Regions from separate parts of the Caballeronia sp. 11_S32 genome, predicted to be linked through region 2. Evidence: riboswitches for the same ligand, from Rfam matches in the RefSeq annotation. Region 2 holds a riboswitch; the other holds the start of a gene.
The links. A riboswitch is a leader RNA that binds a small molecule or an ion and turns the genes downstream of it on or off. The one in region 2 is predicted to bind thiamine pyrophosphate.

Region 1: another riboswitch for thiamine pyrophosphate. It lies ahead of thiC (phosphomethylpyrimidine synthase ThiC); the one in region 2 lies ahead of AC1Z32_RS11905 (FAD-dependent oxidoreductase).

The regions. Positions count from the first base shown of each region.
Region 1 covers NZ_JBXOWH010000003.1:1,522,199-1,531,832, reverse strand. The annotation lists gene AC1Z32_RS18700 (DUF4397 domain-containing protein) at 1-333, opposite strand, end outside; gene AC1Z32_RS18695 (EamA family transporter) at 673-1,614, opposite strand; TPP riboswitch at 1,860-2,002, shown strand; gene thiC (phosphomethylpyrimidine synthase ThiC) at 2,162-4,093, shown strand; gene AC1Z32_RS18685 (glycine zipper 2TM domain-containing protein) at 4,387-4,566, shown strand; gene AC1Z32_RS18680 (hypothetical protein) at 4,773-5,279, shown strand; gene AC1Z32_RS18675 (hypothetical protein) at 5,559-5,687, shown strand; gene AC1Z32_RS18670 (L-lactate permease) at 5,940-7,541, shown strand; gene AC1Z32_RS18665 (DMT family transporter) at 7,642-8,574, shown strand; gene AC1Z32_RS18660 (hypothetical protein) at 8,692-9,219, shown strand; gene arfB (alternative ribosome rescue aminoacyl-tRNA hydrolase ArfB) at 9,249-9,634, opposite strand, start outside.
Region 2 covers NZ_JBXOWH010000003.1:81,701-91,334, forward strand. The annotation lists gene AC1Z32_RS11855 (ABC transporter ATP-binding protein) at 1-43, opposite strand, end outside; gene AC1Z32_RS11860 (STAS domain-containing protein) at 245-532, opposite strand; gene AC1Z32_RS11865 (MlaC/ttg2D family ABC transporter substrate-binding protein) at 529-1,158, opposite strand; gene AC1Z32_RS11870 (MlaA family lipoprotein) at 1,283-2,176, opposite strand; gene mlaD (outer membrane lipid asymmetry maintenance protein MlaD) at 2,187-2,762, opposite strand; gene mlaE (lipid asymmetry maintenance ABC transporter permease subunit MlaE) at 2,859-3,626, opposite strand; gene AC1Z32_RS11885 (ABC transporter ATP-binding protein) at 3,623-4,438, opposite strand; gene thiE (thiamine phosphate synthase) at 4,536-5,621, opposite strand; gene AC1Z32_RS11895 (thiazole synthase) at 5,618-6,424, opposite strand; gene thiS (sulfur carrier protein ThiS) at 6,448-6,645, opposite strand; gene AC1Z32_RS11905 (FAD-dependent oxidoreductase) at 6,661-7,815, opposite strand; TPP riboswitch at 7,980-8,104, opposite strand; gene AC1Z32_RS11910 (ABC transporter ATP-binding protein/permease) at 8,334-9,634, shown strand, end outside.

The sequences.
Region 1 (9,634 bases), 1.4 Mb from region 2:
CGCGATCACCGTGTACTCATGCCCCTTCGCCGCGTTGTTGATGCTCGTGTCGGTGGCGAGCTGCGTCGTCGTGTTGATGGCCGCATAGGAGAAGTTGTGCTGGCCGGTGTCGATGTTCGCGAAGTTGGTCACCGTCTTGTAGGCGAGATTCGGCTGCAGGATCTTGCCGTTGTCGTAGAAGTCGACGTTCGGGCCGCTCGGGATCGCGTGAATGAAATGGACCTGCGGCTGGGTGACGCCGATTTCCTTGCCCACGTCATCGGAGCTTCCGCCGCAAGCGGAGAGCAACGAGGCGACAGCGGCGAGCGCGGCAGCGGTGCGGATGAGCTTCATGATTCCACCTTCCTTGGTTTTGGATCGACACCTCGTTATCCGGGTCCGGACGACCGGACGTGCGCATCACTTCGCGCGCTTCGTTCGCCGACCCTGGTTCTTTTGCTTTCTGGCCCGATCGACCGACGCCGAGGCGCCGCCGATTCGGGTGCCTGCGTTCAGCAATGACCATGCCCCGATACGGTGCGATAAATCCAGGCGCGTGCCGCCGAGCCTTGCGCGGCAAGGCTTCTGAATTCGTTAGAGGAATCGCTCGGGATGTGGAAAAAGCGCGCGGCGGCACTGCATCGAACGATGCAGGCCGCCGTCATGCGGATACCGCTTTTACAACGAAGGCGCTTAGGCGAGCCCGCGCCGCCGATAGTCGAACCAGAAGGAAAGCCCGACGGAAAGCAGAATGACGACCGTCGCGATGACGGTCCATTGCGTGATGATTTCGCCGAGCAGCGCCGCGCCGAGCAGCACCGCGACGACCGGATTCACGTACAGGCAGCTCGTCGCGACGATCGTGCTCGTGTTGCGGATCAGAAAGTTATAGGCGACGTAGGCGGCCATCGAACCGATCACCACGAGATACACGAACGACAGCCCCGCTCCCGCGCTCACCTGCGTGAGCCGCTCGCCCGACAACAGCGCGATGCCCGTCGCGATCAGGCCGCCGAGCCCGATCTGCAGGGATGTCGACATCAGCAGATCGGAAGGTTGCGGCAAACGCGTCGCCAGATGCGCGCCGCCCGCCCAGAAAATCGCGGCGCACAGGATGGCGAGCGTGCCGAAAGTGGAACTCGGCGAAGGATCGCCGTGATTCAGCAGCACGATACCGATAAGGCCCAGCGCCACCGCGAACCATTCGCCCTTCGCGACGCTGCGCCCCGCGAGCGCGGTGAAGATCGTCGCGAAGAGCGGCACGGTCGCCACCATCACGGCGGCCGTGCCGGTTCCCACCGTGCGCATGCCGTAGGCCATCATCCCGCTCGACAGGCCCTCCAGCAAAGTGCCGACGATGGCCGCGTTACGAATTTCCCGCGCGCTGGGCCACACCGCCTTGCGATGCACGGCGATAGCGAACAGCCCGATGCCGGCGAACAGGTTGCGCAGACCGCCGAGCATGAGCGGCGGAAACGACTCGAGCGAGAGATGGATGCCGAGATACGTCGATCCCCACACGAGATAAACGACCGCGAGCGCAAGCGCGACCTGCCCTTTGAAGGAGCGCGGCGCGCGAAACGGAAAACGGTCGGGAAAGCTGAACGGCAAACGCGGCGGCGGAAGAGCGGACATGCATTACTCCGCGACGGCTGCGTGCCGGACGACTGCGAGAAAGACCGGGAAAGACGCTGCGGCAGATACCAGACTGAACGACATGGCGGAACGGAGAAGTGCGATTGCGCGAGGACGGACCGCACCCTCTCTCGGGGAAAACCCGGAAAGCCGCGGCGCCCGACATTATGCAGTAAGCGCCGATGCACGATAGAAGGATTTCGCGAATGGTTGCCAAGACACCACGCCGCGGTGTAATGTGGCGGCTGCTAACGCGGGGGTCCTGCGTTGCACATCGCGATCCAATCGGCTTTCATCGAACTGGATCGCTTCGTGTGGCGTGGGTGAGAAATACCCTTTGAACCTGATCTGGATAATGCCAGCGCAGGGAAGCGTTCGGGTTCCACGGCTTGCAGCATCCGGCCACTTCTTCAGAACCCGTACCTTTCCATCTCGTTCCTCCCTGTTTAGCTCCTGAATCAGCCGAGCTCGACGGCGTTCGTTCGCGTCGGGCCCGGATATAACGGTCCCACTACTACTCTGTATGTCGACACAGGAGAGACAGCACATGAATGCCAACCCGAAGTTCCTGTCCGAGAACGCCGTCGTCGACGCCGCCGCCATCGCGCCGCTGCCGAATTCGCGCAAGGTCTATGTCGAAGGCTCGACGCCCGACATTCGCGTTCCGATGCGCGAGATCACGCAGTCCGACACCCCCGACGGCTTCGGCGGCGAGAAGAATCCGCCCGTCTTTGTCTACGACACGTCCGGCCCGTACACGGACCCGGATGCGAAGATCGACATCCGCTCGGGGCTGCCCGCGCTGCGCGGCGCGTGGATCGAGAAGCGCGGCGACACGGAGGAACTCGCGGGTCTTTCCAGCGAATTCGGCCGCGAGCGCGCCGCCGACGCGAAAACCGCAGAACTGCGCTTTCCCGGCCTGCACCGCAAGCCGCGCCGCGCGATCGCGGGCAAGAACGTCTCGCAGATGCACTACGCGCGGCAAGGCATCATCACGCCGGAAATGGAGTACATCGCGATCCGCGAGAACCAGCGCCGTGCCGAGTATCTCGAAAGCCTCAAGGCCAGCGGCCCGAATGGCGAAAAGCTCGCGGCGATGATGGGCCGCCAGCATCCCGGCCAGGCGTTCGGCGCCGCCGCGTTCGGCAAGGACGCGCTGAAGGAGATCACGCCCGAGTTCGTGCGCGAGGAAGTGGCGCGCGGCCGCGCGATCATCCCCGCGAACATCAATCACCCGGAAAGCGAACCGATGATCATCGGCCGCAACTTCCTCGTGAAAATCAACGCGAACATCGGCAATTCGGCGGTGACGTCGTCCATCGGCGAGGAAGTCGACAAGATGACCTGGGCGATCCGCTGGGGCGGCGACACGGTCATGGATCTCTCGACCGGCAAGCACATCCACGAAACGCGCGAGTGGATCATCCGCAATTCGCCGGTGCCCATCGGCACGGTGCCGATCTATCAGGCGCTCGAAAAGGTGAACGGCAAGGCCGAAGACCTGACGTGGGAAATCTTCCGCGACACGCTCATCGAGCAGGCCGAGCAAGGCGTCGACTACTTCACGATCCACGCGGGCGTGCGTCTGCAATACGTGCCGCTGACGGCGAACCGCATGACGGGCATCGTGTCGCGCGGCGGCTCGATCATGGCGAAGTGGTGCCTCGCGCATCACAAGGAAAGCTTCATCTACGAGCACTTCGAAGACATCTGCGAAATCATGAAGCAATACGATGTCTCGTTCTCGCTCGGCGACGGCCTGCGCCCCGGCTCCATCTACGACGCCAACGACGAAGCGCAGCTCGGCGAACTGAAGACGCTCGGCGAGCTCACGCAGATCGCGTGGAAGCACGACGTGCAGGTGATGATCGAAGGCCCCGGCCACGTGCCGATGCAGCTCATCAAGGAGAACATGGACCTGCAGCTGGAATGGTGCGACGAAGCGCCGTTCTATACGCTCGGGCCGCTGACGACCGACATCGCGCCGGGCTACGACCACATCACGTCGGGCATCGGCGCCGCGATGATCGGCTGGTTCGGCACCGCGATGCTCTGCTACGTGACGCCGAAGGAGCACCTCGGCCTGCCGAACAAGGACGACGTGAAGGAAGGCATCATCACGTACAAGCTCGCGGCGCACGCGGCCGATCTGGCGAAGGGCCATCCGGGCGCGCAGGTGCGCGACAACGCGCTCTCCAAGGCGCGTTTCGAGTTCCGCTGGGAAGACCAGTTCAACCTCGGCCTCGATCCGGACAAGGCGCGCGAATTCCACGACGAAACGCTGCCGAAGGATTCCGCCAAGGTCGCTCATTTCTGCTCGATGTGCGGCCCGCACTTCTGCTCGATGAAGATCACGCAGGACGTGCGCGACTTCGCGGCGAAGCAGGGCGTGAGCGAAAACGAGGCGCTCGCGAAGGGCATGGAGACGAAGGCGATCGAGTTCGTGAAGAAAGGCGCGGAAATCTACCAGCCGACTTGATGCTTGGCCTTGGCTGACAAAAGCCTGTCGCACGGTGCGTGCGGCAGGCTTTTTTTTCGTGCCGATCGGGCGCAAAGCCTTGTCGGAGCTGGCTGAGCGCGCTTATCGGACGAATCGGGCACTCTTTCTGCTGACGATGTGAATGAACCGGCGAAAAACGTGGCGCCCTATTGGCCAACGCCGAAACGGTCGCACCGCGCTTCTGGCAGCCGCGGTCGAACCGCAGCCGATTCATCTCGTCATCGAATTGGAGAGTCGACATGAAAAACATCAAACAGATCGGCGCCGCCGCAATGGTCGTTGCGTTCCTGGGAGGACTGACCGCTTGCGGCGACATGACCACGCGTCAACGGGATACCGCCATCGGCGCCGGCGTGGGCGCGGCGGGCGGGGCCGCGATCGGCGGCAGCGCGCTTTCGACCTTGGGCGGCGCGGCGGTCGGCGGCGTTATCGGCAATCAGATCGGCAAGTAGCGAACTCGCTTTCGGCGGCGAAGCAGACTTACTTCGCCGCTCCGCTCGCCCGCTGTTTCAAATTTGTTACATAAACCCACGATTTGATGCTTTGTCACACACCCGTCGTGAATAGTGCCACCGTTCGACTAAGCTGCTCTTAACGGACCCGCTCTCGACCCATCCGATCCAAGAGTCCGGACAGCCGTAACGCAAGGAGCAGCATCATGATTTCCGCCTGCGGTATTCCCGGACCCAAAACGGCCATCATCGCGCTCGCCGTCGGGCTTCTTCTCGGCGGCTGCTACTACCCTTACGGCTATCCGCCCTATCCGCCCTATCCGGTCGTCGATACGACATATACCCAGCGGGAATTCACCGTGCCCGCGTCGGGTGCCCCAGCCATCGCCACGTCGCCCGCGACACTTCCGCCCCAGTACGAGTACGCGGTCGGCTCGCCTTATACCGGCTACTACCAGACCTATCCGTATCCTTATCCGTATTACCCGCCCTACGCTGCTTACCCGGCCTATTACGGCTACCCGTATTACGGCTACGGTTATCCGGCGGTTTCGTTCAGCTTCGGCTATTGGGGCGGCAGCGGCTGCTGCTGGGGACACGGCTGGCATGGCGGCGGCTGGCATGGCGGCGGTGGCGGATGGCATGGCGGCGGCAGCAGTTGGCAAGGCGGTGGCGGCGGCTGGCATGGCGGAGGCGGCGGCCACGGGCACTGAGCGGGCCGCGCCGCGTTACATCGGATGAGACAGAAACGGGTTTCAACCGCGGTCGCGTAACACTGCTGCAACATTTTCTGTCCGGCGCGGCCGTTTGCTCGCGAAAACGCAACTGTGCGCCCGGACACTTTCCTTTTCCGACAAGGCCTCGGCGCATTTCGCCAGACGATTGGCACAATTCTGGCTACATGGTTCCCCCATTTACCGCTTTGCAACGGCGACCAATGTTGCGACTTCGCGCGGCTCTTCCGCGCACTTTCCGTATCGGGGGATTCGGACATGATGGCCTTCGTGTTTTTCCTGCTGTGGATGCTCGCCTCGCTCGGCCTGTTGACCGTGTGGGTTTTCCGCCAGACGCCGCCCGCCGGCCGGGAAGATAGAACGCCGGGAGCCGTCGCCGAAGGCTGAACCGCCCGCGCCTCTTCCCTTTCGCCATCGACGACGCGCCACGCTCGGCGCGCCAGTCGAATCCATGCGCCACGCCCGTGCCGCAATGAACGGGCATTCACGCCTTGACGCACGCCGTTCGCGCCCTATTCTTAGGGTGCGCGTTATGCGTTTGCTTAAGTTTCCGGTTGCCTGCTGCCGAACATCGAGCTCCGCGCGCACCGCGGCGTCATCCATCGCCGCTTCCGCTCATGACATCAGAAAGGAGCTCCGATGTTCCACCAGCTGCTCACTCCGATCGCCCATTCCCTGTTCGTGTCCTTCGTCGTCGCCGCGCTGCCGATCGTCCTGGTGCTCGTGCTGCTCGGCTGGGCGCGCCGCCCCGCGTGGCAGGCGTCGCTCGCGGGGCTGATCCTCGCGCTGATCATCGCGGTGGCGGGCTGGCACTTTCCGGTCGGGCTCGCGCTCGATTCGGTCGCGGCCGGCGCCGTCTTCGCGTTGTGGCCGGTCATGTGGATCGTGTTCGCGGCCATCCTGCTCTATAACGTCGCGCAGCGCTCGGGGCGCTTCGAAGCGTTTCGCCTGTGGATGGTCGACAACCTGCCGAACGACCGGCGCATCGTGCTGGTCGTGATCGGTTTTTCATTCGGCGCGCTGCTGGAAGGCATCTCGGGTTTCGGCACGCCGATAGCGATCACGAGCTCGCTTCTGATCCTGCTCGGCTTCCCGACGCTGGAAGCGCTCACTTTCACGCTGATCTTCAACACGGCGCCGGTCGCGTTCGGCGCGCTCGGCGTGCCGATCACCGTGCTCGGCGCCGTTACCCACCTGCCGACCGACGCCCTCGCGAAAATGGTCGGCCGCCAGTTGCCGCTCTTCGCGTTCTTCCTGCCGTTCTACGTGATCGGCATCTATGCGGGCTTTCGCAACATGATGCGCGTCTGGCCGGTGCTGCTCGTCTCGGGCGGCGCGTTCGCGCTCACGCAGTTCGTGACGTCGAACTTCATCAGCTATGCGCTGACCGACGTGCTGTCGTCGCTCGTCTCGCTGATCCTGACGATCGCGTTCCTGCGCGTGTGGAAGCCCGTCGCGGACGAGCGCTTCGCGGTGAACGTCGAACGCCTCGGCGAAACGCACTCGGCGATTCCCGGCGGCCAGGGCTGGCTGCCGTGGATCGTCGTCTCGGTGGTCGTGATCGTCTGGACCGTGCTCAAGATCTTCATGATCGGCGACGTCAAGGTCGCGTGGCCGGGCCTCGACAAGGCCGTGTACATCACGCTCTACAACCAGCCCTACGGCGCGATCTGGGACTTCCAGCCGCTCGCGACCGGCACGGCGATCCTGGTCGCGTCGATCGTCACCGCGCTCATTGTGAAGCTGCCCGCGCGCGACTATGGCGCCGCGATTGCCGATACGTGGGTGCAGACGCGCATCGCCATTCTGACGGTCGCGACCATCGTCGGCCTCGCGTATCTGATGAGCTACTCGGGCATGAACTACACGCTGGGTCTCGGCGTCGCGTCGGTCGGGGCGTTTTTCCCGCTCGTGTCCGCGTTCCTCGGCTGGGTGGCGGTGTTCCTCTCCGGCAGCGATACCTCGGGCAACGCGCTCTTCGGCAATCTGCAGGTGGTCGCGGCGAACCAGCTCAATCTCAACCCGGTGCTGATGGCCGCCACGAATTCGTCCGGTGGCGTGATGGGCAAGATGATCTCCCCGCAGAACATCTCGACCGGCGTGGCGACGACCGAGTTGAAGGGCAAGGAAGGCTTGGTCTTCGCGCGCACGTTCTGGCATTCGATCTTCCTCACGGTCCTGCTCGGCGTGCTCGTGTGGCTGCAGCAGAACGTGCTGACGTGGGTGATTCCGCCGCATTGAGTTCCCGCTTCTTGCTGTTCCATTCAGCGGGCGTATTTTCGATACGCGCGCGGTGCTAACATGCGCGGACTTTTGATCAGCATCACGAAATCCGCTCGCCATGCCGCCCGCCAACCTGCTGCAACTGATTGTGCTCGCCGCCCTGTGGGGCGCATCGTTTCTCTTCATCCGCGTGGGCGTAGCCGAGTTCGGCGTCGCGCCGCTGATGGCCTTGCGCGTGGGCATCGGCGCCGTGTTTCTCGTCGCGATGCTGCTCGCGCGCCGTTCGATCGCCGGCACCGCGGCGACGCTGCGCTCGCGCTGGCCGCAGTTGCTCGTTGTCGGCATCCTGAATTCGGCCGCGCCGTTCTGCCTTTTCGCCTACGCCGAACTGACGCTTTCGGCCGGCGCAACCTCCGTCATCAACGCGACGACGCCGCTCTTCGGCGCGCTCGTCGCGTATCTGTGGCTGCGCGACCGCCTGACGGCCACCCGCACGATCGGCATGGCGATCGGCTTCGCGGGCGTGCTCGTGCTGGTGTGGAACCAGATCGCGCCCGATCACGCGGGACACGACGCCGCGCTGCCCGTGCAAGGCCTGCTCGCAGCGGCCGCGGCGCTTGCGGCGTCGGCGCTCTACGGCGTCGCGGGCAACTTCGCGAAGAAGTATCTGATGGACGTCGACGCGATGACCAACGCCGCCGGCAGCATGATCGGCGCGACGCTGACGCTCGCGCCGATCGCGTTCCTCACGTGGCCCGCTGCGCCCGTTTCGGCGCACGCGTGGGGCGCGGTGCTCGCGCTCGGCATCGGCTGCACGGGCATCGCTTACTTCATCTACTTCCATCTGGTCGCGGTAGCCGGCCCCGCGCGCGCGATGACCGTGACCTTCGTCATCCCGCTCTTCGGCATTCTGTGGGGCGCGCTCTTTCTCGGCGAGCACGTGGCGCCCGCGATGATGGCGGGCTGCGCGATCGTGCTCGCGGGCACGGCGCTCGCAACGGGCGTGGTGAAACGCGTACCCTTCTTCGGACGGCGCAAGCTCGCGCCATGAACTAGACTTCCTGCGACAAAGCCGCCGGCTCCGGGCGCATCCGTGAAATTGTTTGGACGCGCGTTGCGCGCCTCGCGATGCCGCTTAATCCTTCGCATTTTTGCGTCGGGAGCCGATATGGGAGTTTCCTTCGCCAAACTCAAGCACGAGTTGATGAAGATGGTCCCGCCCACCGTTTTCTTCTTCATCCTGCTGCATGCCGTCGTCATCATTCGCGCGCTGATGGTGAAAGGCACCGGCATTTCGCTGCCGACTTCCGTCTCGGTGATCGTCTCGTCGCTGATTTTCGGCAAGGCGGTGCTGATCGCCAACATGCTGCCATTCATCAATCGCTATCCGGATCGTCCGCTCATCTGGAACGCGGGATGGAAAACACTGATCTACACGATCGTGGCCGGCATTCTTCACTATCTCGAACGTCTGTTCGAGTTCTGGAACGAGACGCACAACGTAGCCGCGGCGCAGCATGAACTGATCATGCACAGCAACTGGCCGCAATTCTGGGCAATCCAGATTCTTCTTTTTCTGATGATCGGCAACTACTGCGCGTTCGCCGAGCTCGGCCGCGTGATCGGACGCGACGTGCTCAAATCGTATTTCCTCGGGCCGCGCGTCGACGTGCCGCCGAAGTGGCAGCAAGGCTGACGCTTTTCACGGCCCGCTTTAGAGATCCGCTATTCGCCGCGCACCGGCCCTCTTCCCGCCTTGATCGCGCCGCGTTTCACCTTGCCTTCGACACGGCGCAACTGCGACGCGCGCGTCGGCTTCGTCGCGATGCGCTTGCGCCGCGTCACGGAGACGCTGCGGATCAGCTCGTCGAGCCGCGCGAGCGCGGCGGCGCGGTTCATGTCCTGCGTGCGATACTCCTGCGCCTTGATGACGATCACGCCCTCTCGCGTGACGCGGCTGTCGGCGAGCGCGAGCAAGCGCGTCTTGATGTGCTCCGGCAGCGACGACGCGCGGATGTCGAAGCGCAGATGGATCGCGCTCGACACCTTGTTGACGTTCTGACCGCCCGCGCCTTGCGCGCGCACGGCCGTCAGCTCGATTTCGTTCGGCG
Region 2 (9,634 bases):
CCTTGTAGCGCTTCCTGACGTTTCGGATTTCTATGGCTGACATGGACAGTGCGCGCGCCTCGCGCGGCCGCGCCTCGATTGTGCGGATTTCGCCTTGACGGACCCGTGCTCAGACAAAAAGGGCCGGGTGCAGGGCCGAAAAAAACGTTTGATTATAGGGCAAAGCGGCGGGGGCCGACTTCAGAGCGATCCTGATTGCGGCAGCGAAGCACGCCGCCGCCTTCTGCGCGGAGTCAGAACAGGATCAATGTCGGAACGAGAGGAGCGTATCGACGCCGTAGGCTCGCGCGAGACTCACGAGGCCGGAAGGAAGGTTGACGACGCCCAATGCGGCGCCGCGCGCGGACGCGGCGCGCTGCCATGCGAGCAGCACGGCGAGCGCGGAGGAATCGAATTGCGTGAGCGGCGCGCAATCGACTTCGGTCGCGCCTGCTGCAATGCGCGACAGACCCGCGTCGAGCGCGGCCTTCGCGCTCGCGTGGGTCAGAGTTGCGGCCGTCTGGAAACGGCCGCCCGTGGCTTGCGTGCTCACGATGCCTTGCCGCTCGCGAGCTGCTGGTTGCGCTGCGTCAGGAACTGCAGCAGACCGCTCACGCCGTTCTGCGAGATCTGCTCGTTGAACTGCTGCTGGTAGGCCTGGATCAGCCATGCGCCGAGCACGTTGATGTCGTACACGCGCCAGCCTTGCGCCGTCTTGTACAGGCGATAGTCGAGTTCGACCGGCGAGCCGTTGTTCATCACGACGGAGCGGACCACGACATCGGTGTCATCCGGATTCGCGCGGAACGGCTTGTACTGGACCGTCTGGTTGCGCACCTGCGCGAGCGCGCCCGAGTACGTGCGGATCAGCAGCATCTTGAACTGCTCGACGATCTGCTTCTGCTGCTCAGGCGTCGCCGAGTTCCAGTTGCGGCCCATCACGAGGCGCGTCGTGCGCGTGAAGTCCGTGTACGGGAGGATCTTCTGGTTGACGAGCTCGGTGATCTTGTTGATGTCGCCCGACTGGAGCTTCGAATCCGATTTGATCTCGTCGAGGACTTGCTGCGTGACCGTCTTGATCATCACGTCAGGCGCGCTCGTGTCGACGCCCTGCGCCGACGCCACGCCGCACAACGCCATGAACGCCGCAAAAAGGGGAAGAAGCAAAAGTTTTTTCATCACAGACCCTGCAAAAGTAGAGGCTTCGGTTTGAGCGCACCGCCTGAACCGAGTTCAGGCCGTGCCGCTGTCAAAACGTAATAAATGTCGTTAGATATGTTACCGCGCGTTAGCGAAGGCCCGCTCAACGCAAGCGGAATGAAGGGAAGCCCGGCGGCGGAACGTACTGGTTGCCCGGCACCGTTGTGCCGGTTCCGCTCGCAGGCGCTGGCGCGGCAGCACCGGACGCAGGCTCGCCCGCGGTCGCCGACGCAGCCGCGGCGGGAGCCGCTACATCCGCGCCCTCGTCGCCATAGTTCGGCAGCGGCGCCTCGCCGTAGTCCGGCATGCCGCCATCGCCGCCCGAGATCAGGTACTGACGGCGCTGCAGATACGCGTTGCGCACGAACGAATATTTGTCGAGCGCGGCGTCGGCGAGCACGTCGGTTGCGCCAAGCAGATTCGCACGCACATTGACGAGATTCACGCCGTAGAGCGCCCAGCTCACCGAATCCGGGCTCACATACGTAAGCGGGTTGCCGAAATAATCGACGACGAGGCCAGTGGAATCCCGCACTGTGCTCGGCCCGAGCAGCGGCAGCACGACATACGGGCCGGGCGGCACGCCATAGTGGCCGAGCGTCAGGCCGAAATCCCCGGCGTGCTTCGGCAGCTTCGCGATGGTCGCGACATCGAACAGGCCGCCGACGCCGAACACCGTGTTGATCGCGACGCGCATGATGTCCGACACGCCGTCCGCGACCTTCAACTGCAGCAGATTGTTCGCGGCGATGTACACGTCGCCGATATTCGAGAAGAAGTTGGTCACGCTGTTGCGCACCGGTTCCGGCACGGCCCACACATAACCCTTCGCTATCGGCTTCAACGCGTACTGATCGACCTGGTCGTTGATCGTGAACATCGTCCGGTTGTAGCTCTCGAGCGGGTCCCCTTTGGTCGGCGTCGTCACCGTCGCGCAACCGGCGAGCGCCATGACGCCCGCCAGGACGATCGCGCGCCGCATCCCCATCGCCTGCATGCCCTTCTCCTTATTGAGACGCGCCCGAGGCGGCGTTCGCGCCCGCCGCACCCGAAGCGCCCATTGCGCTCGCCGCGCCCGGGAACGCGGGTGCGGGCGCGGCCGGCGCTGCCTGCGATTTCGAGGCGCCGGAATCCGCCGCCTTGTTATAGAGGAACTGGCCGATCAGGTTCTCGAGCACCACGGCGGACTGCGTCATCGTGATGGTGTCGCCGTTCTTCAGCATCTGATCGTCGCCGCCCGGCTCGAGGCCGATGTACTGCTCGCCGAGCAGACCCGACGTCAGGATCTTCGCGGACGAATCCTTCGGAAACTGATATTGCTTGTCGATATCGATCGTCACGACGGCCTGATACGTGTTCGGATCGAAGCCGATGCCGCCGACGCGCCCGACCGTCACGCCCGCGCTCTTGACGGGCGCGCGCGCCTTCAAACCGCCGATGTTGTCGAACTTGAGTTTCACCGCGTAGGTTTGCTGAAACGACAGGGAGCTCATGTTGCCCGCCTTCAGCGCGAGGAACAGCAGCGCCACGAAACCGAGCACCACGAAGAGGCCGACCCAAAAGTCGAGAGCAGTCTTTTTCATCGTCTTCCCAAAGAGAATCTTTTCGCAGATGGCGCGTGAGGGTCTGTGCCCTTCACAACGCCTGCGCCTTTTTGCCGGGCGCCTGCGCTTGGTCCATTAGCTGAACATCAGTGCGGTCAGCAGAAAATCGAGCCCGAGCACGGCGAGCGACGCGTACACGACGGTTTTCGTCGTCGCGCGCGACACGCCTTCCGGCGTCGGTCTCGCCTCGTAGCCCTGGAACAGCGCGATGAACGTCACCGCGAAGCCGAACACGATGCTCTTGATGACGCCGTTGCCGACATCGCGCCACACGTCCACGCCGCCTTGCATCTGCGACCAGAACGCGCCCGGATCGACGCCGATCAGCATCACGCCGACGACATAGCCGCCGATGATGCCGACCGCGCTGAAGATGGCGGCCAGCACCGGCATCGCGACGATACCCGCCCACATGCGCGGCGCGACGACTACCTTGAGCGGATCGACGGCCATCATTTCCATCGCCGTGAGCTGCTCGCCGGCCTTCATCAGGCCGATTTCGGCGGTCAGCGACGTGCCCGCGCGCCCCGCGAAGAGCAGCGCGGTCACCACCGGGCCGAGCTCGCGCACGAGCGACAGCGCGACCAGCAGGCCGAGCGCCTGTTCCGAGCCGTAGCGGCTCAGCGTGTAATAGCCCTGCAAGCCGAGCACGAAGCCGACGAACAAACCCGACACCGCGATGATCACGAGCGAATAATTGCCGACGAAGTGGATCTGTTTCGTGACGAGGCGCGGGCGGCGCAACAGCGAAAAGAATTCGAACACGAGGCGCAGGAACATGCGCGTCGCGTAGCCCGCGGTGCCGAAACCGTCGAGCACCCATCGTCCGAGCGCGCTGATCATGCCTGCCCTCCGATGCCGAAATCCGCCGCGAGCGGCGTGCTCGCATAGTGGAACTTGAAGGGACCGTCCGGCGTGCCGTCGATGAACTGGCGCACGGTCGGGTCCTGCGACGCGCGCAGTTCGGCCGGCGTGCCCTCGGCGTGAATGCCGCCGTTCGCGATGAAGTACACGTAGTCCGCGATCGCGAACGATTCGGGCACGTCATGCGTGACGAGGATGGAGGTCGCGCCGAGCGCGTCGTTGATCGTGCGGATGAGCTGCGCGGTGATGCCGAGCGAGATCGGATCGAGGCCGGCGAAAGGCTCGTCGTACATCATCAGTTGCGGATCGAGCGCGATGGCGCGGGCAAGCGCGACGCGGCGCGCCATGCCGCCCGAAATCTCGGACGGCGCGAGATCGCGCGCGCCGCGCAATCCGACCGCGTTCAGCTTCATCAGCACGAGGTCGCGGATCAGGTCTTCCGGCAGATCCGTGTGCTCGCGCAGCGGAAACGCCACGTTCTCGAACACGGTCTGGTCGGTGAACAGCGCGCCGAACTGGAACAGCATGCCCATCTTGCGGCGCAGCGCGTACAGGCCCTCGCGCGTCTGCGCGCCGATGTCCTGTCCATCGAACAGCACCTGGCCGCGGTTCGCCTTGACGAGTCCGCCGACGAGGCGCAGGGTCGTGGTCTTGCCGCAGCCGGAGCCGCCCATGACCGCGACCACCTGCCCGCGCGTGAAGCGCATGTTCAGGTTCGACAGAATGAGTCGGTCGCCGTAGCCGAAATCGACGTCGCGTAGCTCCAGCAGAGTCTCGGAGGAAGCAGGCACTGGGTAAGAGATTCCGTTGACGCAAAACGCCGAATTATAGGGCCTGCGTGCAATCGGTGCTTTGCCTAGTCCCGCCCCCTTTTATTTTTGGGATTCTTTACCGTTGACTTGCAAACATCTGTTGCAACGACGAGACCGCGGCCGGCGTGTCCGGCGCCTCGGTCACCGCGCGCACGACCGCCGCGCTGCCGACGCCCCTTGCGAGGACCTCGGGCATGACCTTGGCGTCGATCCCGCCGATCGCGACGAGCGGCACGCGCCCCGACAGCAATTGCACGTAGCGGCCGAGCCGCGCGAGTCCTTGCGGCTTGGTCGGCATGACTTTCGTCGTCGTCGGGAAAACGGCGCCGAGGGCGAGATAGCTGGGCCTGAAATGCAGCGCGCGCAGCATCTCGTAGTACCCGTGCGTCGACAATCCGAGGCGCAGGCCGGCTTTCGCGATCGCGTTCAGATCGGCGGTCTGCACGTCTTCCTGACCGAGATGCACGCCGTACGCGCCTGCCGCGATCGCCTCGCGCCAGTGATCGTTGATGAAAAGCTGCGCGTCATGGCGGCGCCCCGCTTCGACTGAGCGCGCGATTTCGCGCCGCAGATCGGCGGCGTCCGTCGACTTGCGGCGCAATTGCGCGGTGCGAACGCCGAGATCGAGCACGCGCTCGACCCATTCGGCGCCCGGCAGCACCGGATAAAGGCCGAGCCGGTCCGGGCACGGAGCAAAGCCGCCTTCGGGCGCGGCGGGCAAATCGGCGACGCGGGGAAAAGTCGCGAAATCGACGGGCCACGCGTCGTCCTTGTTCTCGTCGCCGGCGCGCCAGGCGAGCGCGAGCGTGAGCGCATCGTGCGGCTCGAAATTGCAGTCGAGGAAGGCGGCGAGCGCGGCCAGCCAGTCATCCGACCATTCGCCTTCCAGCGCGAAACGCTCCTCGCCGCGACGCAGCGCGACGCGGCCACCATGCGCTTCGACGAGCGCCGCGCCGCTTTTCGCGAGCCGGTCGATGTCCGCGTCATGCGGCTCGGTGAATACGATCAGATCGTCCGCTTTCGGCAATTCAGGCGCGGTCAGGCAGATGCGCCAGCGCGTTTCAGCCGCGGGCCAATCGCCCAGACGCGCGCGAATCCGCTCGGCGACTTCGATCAGCTCGTCCGCCGGGGGCCAGAAGACTTCGTGATTCAGCAAGCTCATGCCGCGCCTCCGTCCTGATGCCAGAACGGCATGCCGACGACCGGCGTGCTCGCCTGCGCGCTGTCGCGCTCGGCCATCGGGCCGGCGAGGAATGCGGTGCGCCCCGCTTCGACGCCGAGCGCGAACGCGCGCGCCATCTGCGGCGGAAACGTCGCCTGCGAGACGGCGGTATTGAGCAGCACGCCGTCGAAGCCCCATTCCATCACCTGGCACGCGTGCGACGGCACGCCGAGACCCGCATCGACGATCAGCGGCGTGTCCGGCAGGCGTTCGCGCAGCGTGCGCAGCCCGTACGGATTGGTCACGCCCTTGCCGGTGCCGATCGGCGCGCCCCATGGCATCAGCGCTTCGCAACCGGCATCGAGCAGGCGCCGCCCGATCACGAGATCTTCCGTGCAGTAGGGCAGCACCTTGAAGCCTTCGCGGATGAGCTTCGCCGCCGCTTCGACGAGCCCGATCGGGTCGGGCTGCAGCGTGTAGTCGTCGCCGATCAGCTCGAGCTTGATCCACGGCGTGTCGAACACTTCGCGCGCCATGTGCGCGGTCGTCAGCACTTCGTCGACGCTCTGGCACCCGGCCGTGTTCGGCAAGAGCGCGACGCCGTGGCGCTTCAATACGTCGAAGAAGCCGGCTTCGCCCGTCTCCGACTGGCGGCGCAGCGCGACCGTGACCATGCCCGGCCGCGCGGCGTCGATGGAGTCGGAAAGCGATTGCAGCGACGGATAACGCGACGTGCCGAGCAGCACGCGGCTCGGAAACGCCTCGCCGTAGAGCATGAGGACGTCGGCGGTCTGTGTGGTCATGGTTCGATCCTTCGGTTCGGAATTCAGCCGCCCGCGACGGGCGACACGACGTCGAGCTTGTCGCCTGCTGCGAGCGTCTTCGTCGCGTGCTCGCCGCGCGCGACGAACTGGCCGTTCAGCGCGACCGCGAATGGCGGCTTCGCGCCGAATGCGGTGAGCGCTTCGGTGACGGTCGCGGCATCGTGCAAGTCGAAGACGCGTTGATTGATGTGGATGTTCATGCTTTTTCCTGTTGACTAGAGCGCGGCGACCGCGGTTTCGTCGTGGAGCAGTTCGGGCCAGCGCGCGGCTTCGCGGAACTGCGCGAATGCATCGTGATCGGCGATCTCGCCCGACACGAGCGCTTCGGCCAGGCGGCACGCGGTATCGGCGACTTCCGGCGCGATCATGAAGCCGTGCCGGTACAGGCCGTTCACGCGCAAGGTCCGCGCCCCGTCCCAGACGATGGCCGGGCGATGATCCGGCAAGGTCGGCCGGCAATGCGAATTCAGTTCGAGGATGCGCGCCTCGCCGAAGCCCGGATGCACCGCGAACGCGGCGCTCAGCAGTTCGAGCGCCGAGCGCACGCTCACGGGCGACATGTCCTCGCCTTCCACTTCCGTTGCGCCGATCACGTACAGATCGTTTTCCTTCGGTGCGATGTAGAGCGGATAGCGCGGATGCAGCAGCCGCACCGGCCGCGAAAGCCCGATGCCCGGCGCATGCACGCGCGCGACTTCGCCGCGAATGCCGCGCAGCGCGGGCCACGCGGGCTTGCCGCCCAGCCCGCGGCAATCGATGATCCAGCGCGCATCCGGCATCGCATCGACGGGCGTGTTCCAGTGCGTGCGCACGCCGCGCGCGGCGAGTCCGGCCGCGAGCGCGCTCAGCGCCTGGCGGTTGTCGAGCTGTCCCTCGTTCGGCAGCAGCCAGCCCTGCGCGAAGCGCGTCCCGAGCGCGGGTTCGGCTTGTGCGACCTGCGCGCCCGCGAGCTTGACGAATCCGCCATCGAGCAGATCGGCGGGCGAATTGGCGCGCAAGCGGCGCTCGAAGAGCGGCGCCTCGGCGCGATCGGCGCCATGCCAGACGACCAGCGTGCCGTGGCGCTGGAAGAACACCGGTTCGGGCAGTTGCGCGATGAGGCGCGGCCAGCGCTCGAGCGACGCCGCCCCGAGCCCGACGACGAGCGGCTCTGCGCTCGCCGCCTCCGCGAGCGGCGCGAGCATCGCCGCGGCGACCCATGCCGCCGATTGCGTGCCCGCTGCGTCGCCGCGTTCGTAGAGCGCGACGTCATGACCCGCGCCCGCGAGCTGCCACGCGACGAGCCGCCCGACGAGCCCGCCGCCGACGACGGCGAAATCGGGCCGGCGCGCGGCGCCCTGTTCGATCCTGTTCAATTCGATGTCTCCCATAGCCGTGGCAAGGCACTGCACGAGGAGACGAAGTACGCGATCTCGACCGTGCCGGCGCGGCGCCACATCACAAGGACGAAATCAGCGGAGAGACCGGCCCGGCTTCAATGAAACGCGCCGGGCGGAATGAAGATACGGAAGAGACTGGAGGGGCGCCAGGTGTCGCGCGATCTCCGGAAACTTCCCTCGCCGGTATTACCCGGATCGGGTGCAAAGGGTCTCTCTCAGCCTCGCCGCGCTGATGGCCGTTCCGGCCGCCGATGCGCGCGAAGCACCCCTGTTTCGTCGAGGATCATTAAAGCATGAAAGCGGAACCCGCTGCAAACGGGGATTGCCCGGCTTTTATCGCGCCCGGCGGCACTCTGGCACAATGCCGCGAACATGGTTCAGCGAACGATCGCGCGAAATTAAGTGAGCGTTAAGAGAACCCCGGAAGAATTTACGGACCGAAAAGGCCGCGCGCAGCCTGGCCGCGGACGTCGCCTTCGGGCGCCTCGAGGCGCTTCAGCAGGAAGCTCATGACCAACACTCGCATCGAAAATACGCAGCAGAAGGCCGACCAAGTTTCGGCGTGGAGCCTCATCAAGCCCTACTGGGTGTCGGAGGAGCGCGGCGTCGCGTGGGGGCTGCTCGTCGCGATCATCGCGATCAACATGACGGTCGTGTGGATCAACGTCCGCCTCAACAGCTGGAACGCCGACTTCTACAACGCGCTGCAGAACAAGAACGTCAAGGACTTTCCACATCTGCTGCTGATCTTCACCGGCCTCGCGTTCGCGTACATCCTGCTCGCGGTGTACGGACGCTATCTGCGGCAGATGCTCGCGTTCCGCTGGCGGCAGTGGCTCACCAACAGGTTTCTGGAGCAATGGCTCGGCGACAAGGCGTTCTACCGCATCGAGCGCGACCGCCTCGCCGACAACCCCGACCAGCGTATCTCGGACGACCTCCAGTCCTTCGCGACGACGACCCTTTCGCTGTCTCTCGATCTGCTCTCGACGCTCGTCACGCTCGTCACCTTCATCACGATTCTGTGGACCATCGCGGGCGCGCTGACGCTCACGCTCGGCGGCACGCCGATCACCATTCCGGGCTATATGGTGTGGGCCGCCGCGCTGTATGCGATTCTCGGCTCGCTCATCATCCAGAAGGTCGGGCATCCGCTCGTGTCGATCAACTATCAGCAGCAGAAGGTGGAGGCCGATTTCCGCTTCGGCCTGATCCGCGTGCGTGAGAACGCCGAGCAGATCGCGTTCTATGACGGCATCGCCACCGAAACGGCGAATGCGAAGACCATCTTCCAGCGCATCCGCGACAACTGGTGGATGATCATGAAGTACACGAAGCGCATGACCTTCGTGCTGAGCTTCTATGGGCAGATCGCGATCATCTTTCCGATCATGGTCGCGGCGCCGCGCTACTTTGCCGGCGCGTTTTCATTCGGCGTGCTGATGCAGATTTCATCGGCCTTCGGCACGGTCAGCGATTCGTTTTCCTGGTTCATCAACAGTTATTCGACCCTGGTCGAATGGCGCGCCACCGTCAACCGTCTGCGCGAATTCAAGCGCGTGATGCGCTCGACGCATATCCGCGAGGAAACGTCGCCGGCGACGGAGCGCGGCGGCATCAACCTGCATTACACGAGCACGCCTTCGCTCACGACCAAAGGGTTGATGCTCGCGCTGCCGAACGGCACGCCGCTTTCGCGCGTGACGGATGTTTCCATCGAGGCGGGATCGCGCTGGCTCGTCGTCGGACCGTCGGGATCGGGCAAGAGCACGCTGATGCGCGCGCTCGCGGGCTTGTGGCCGTTCGGTGA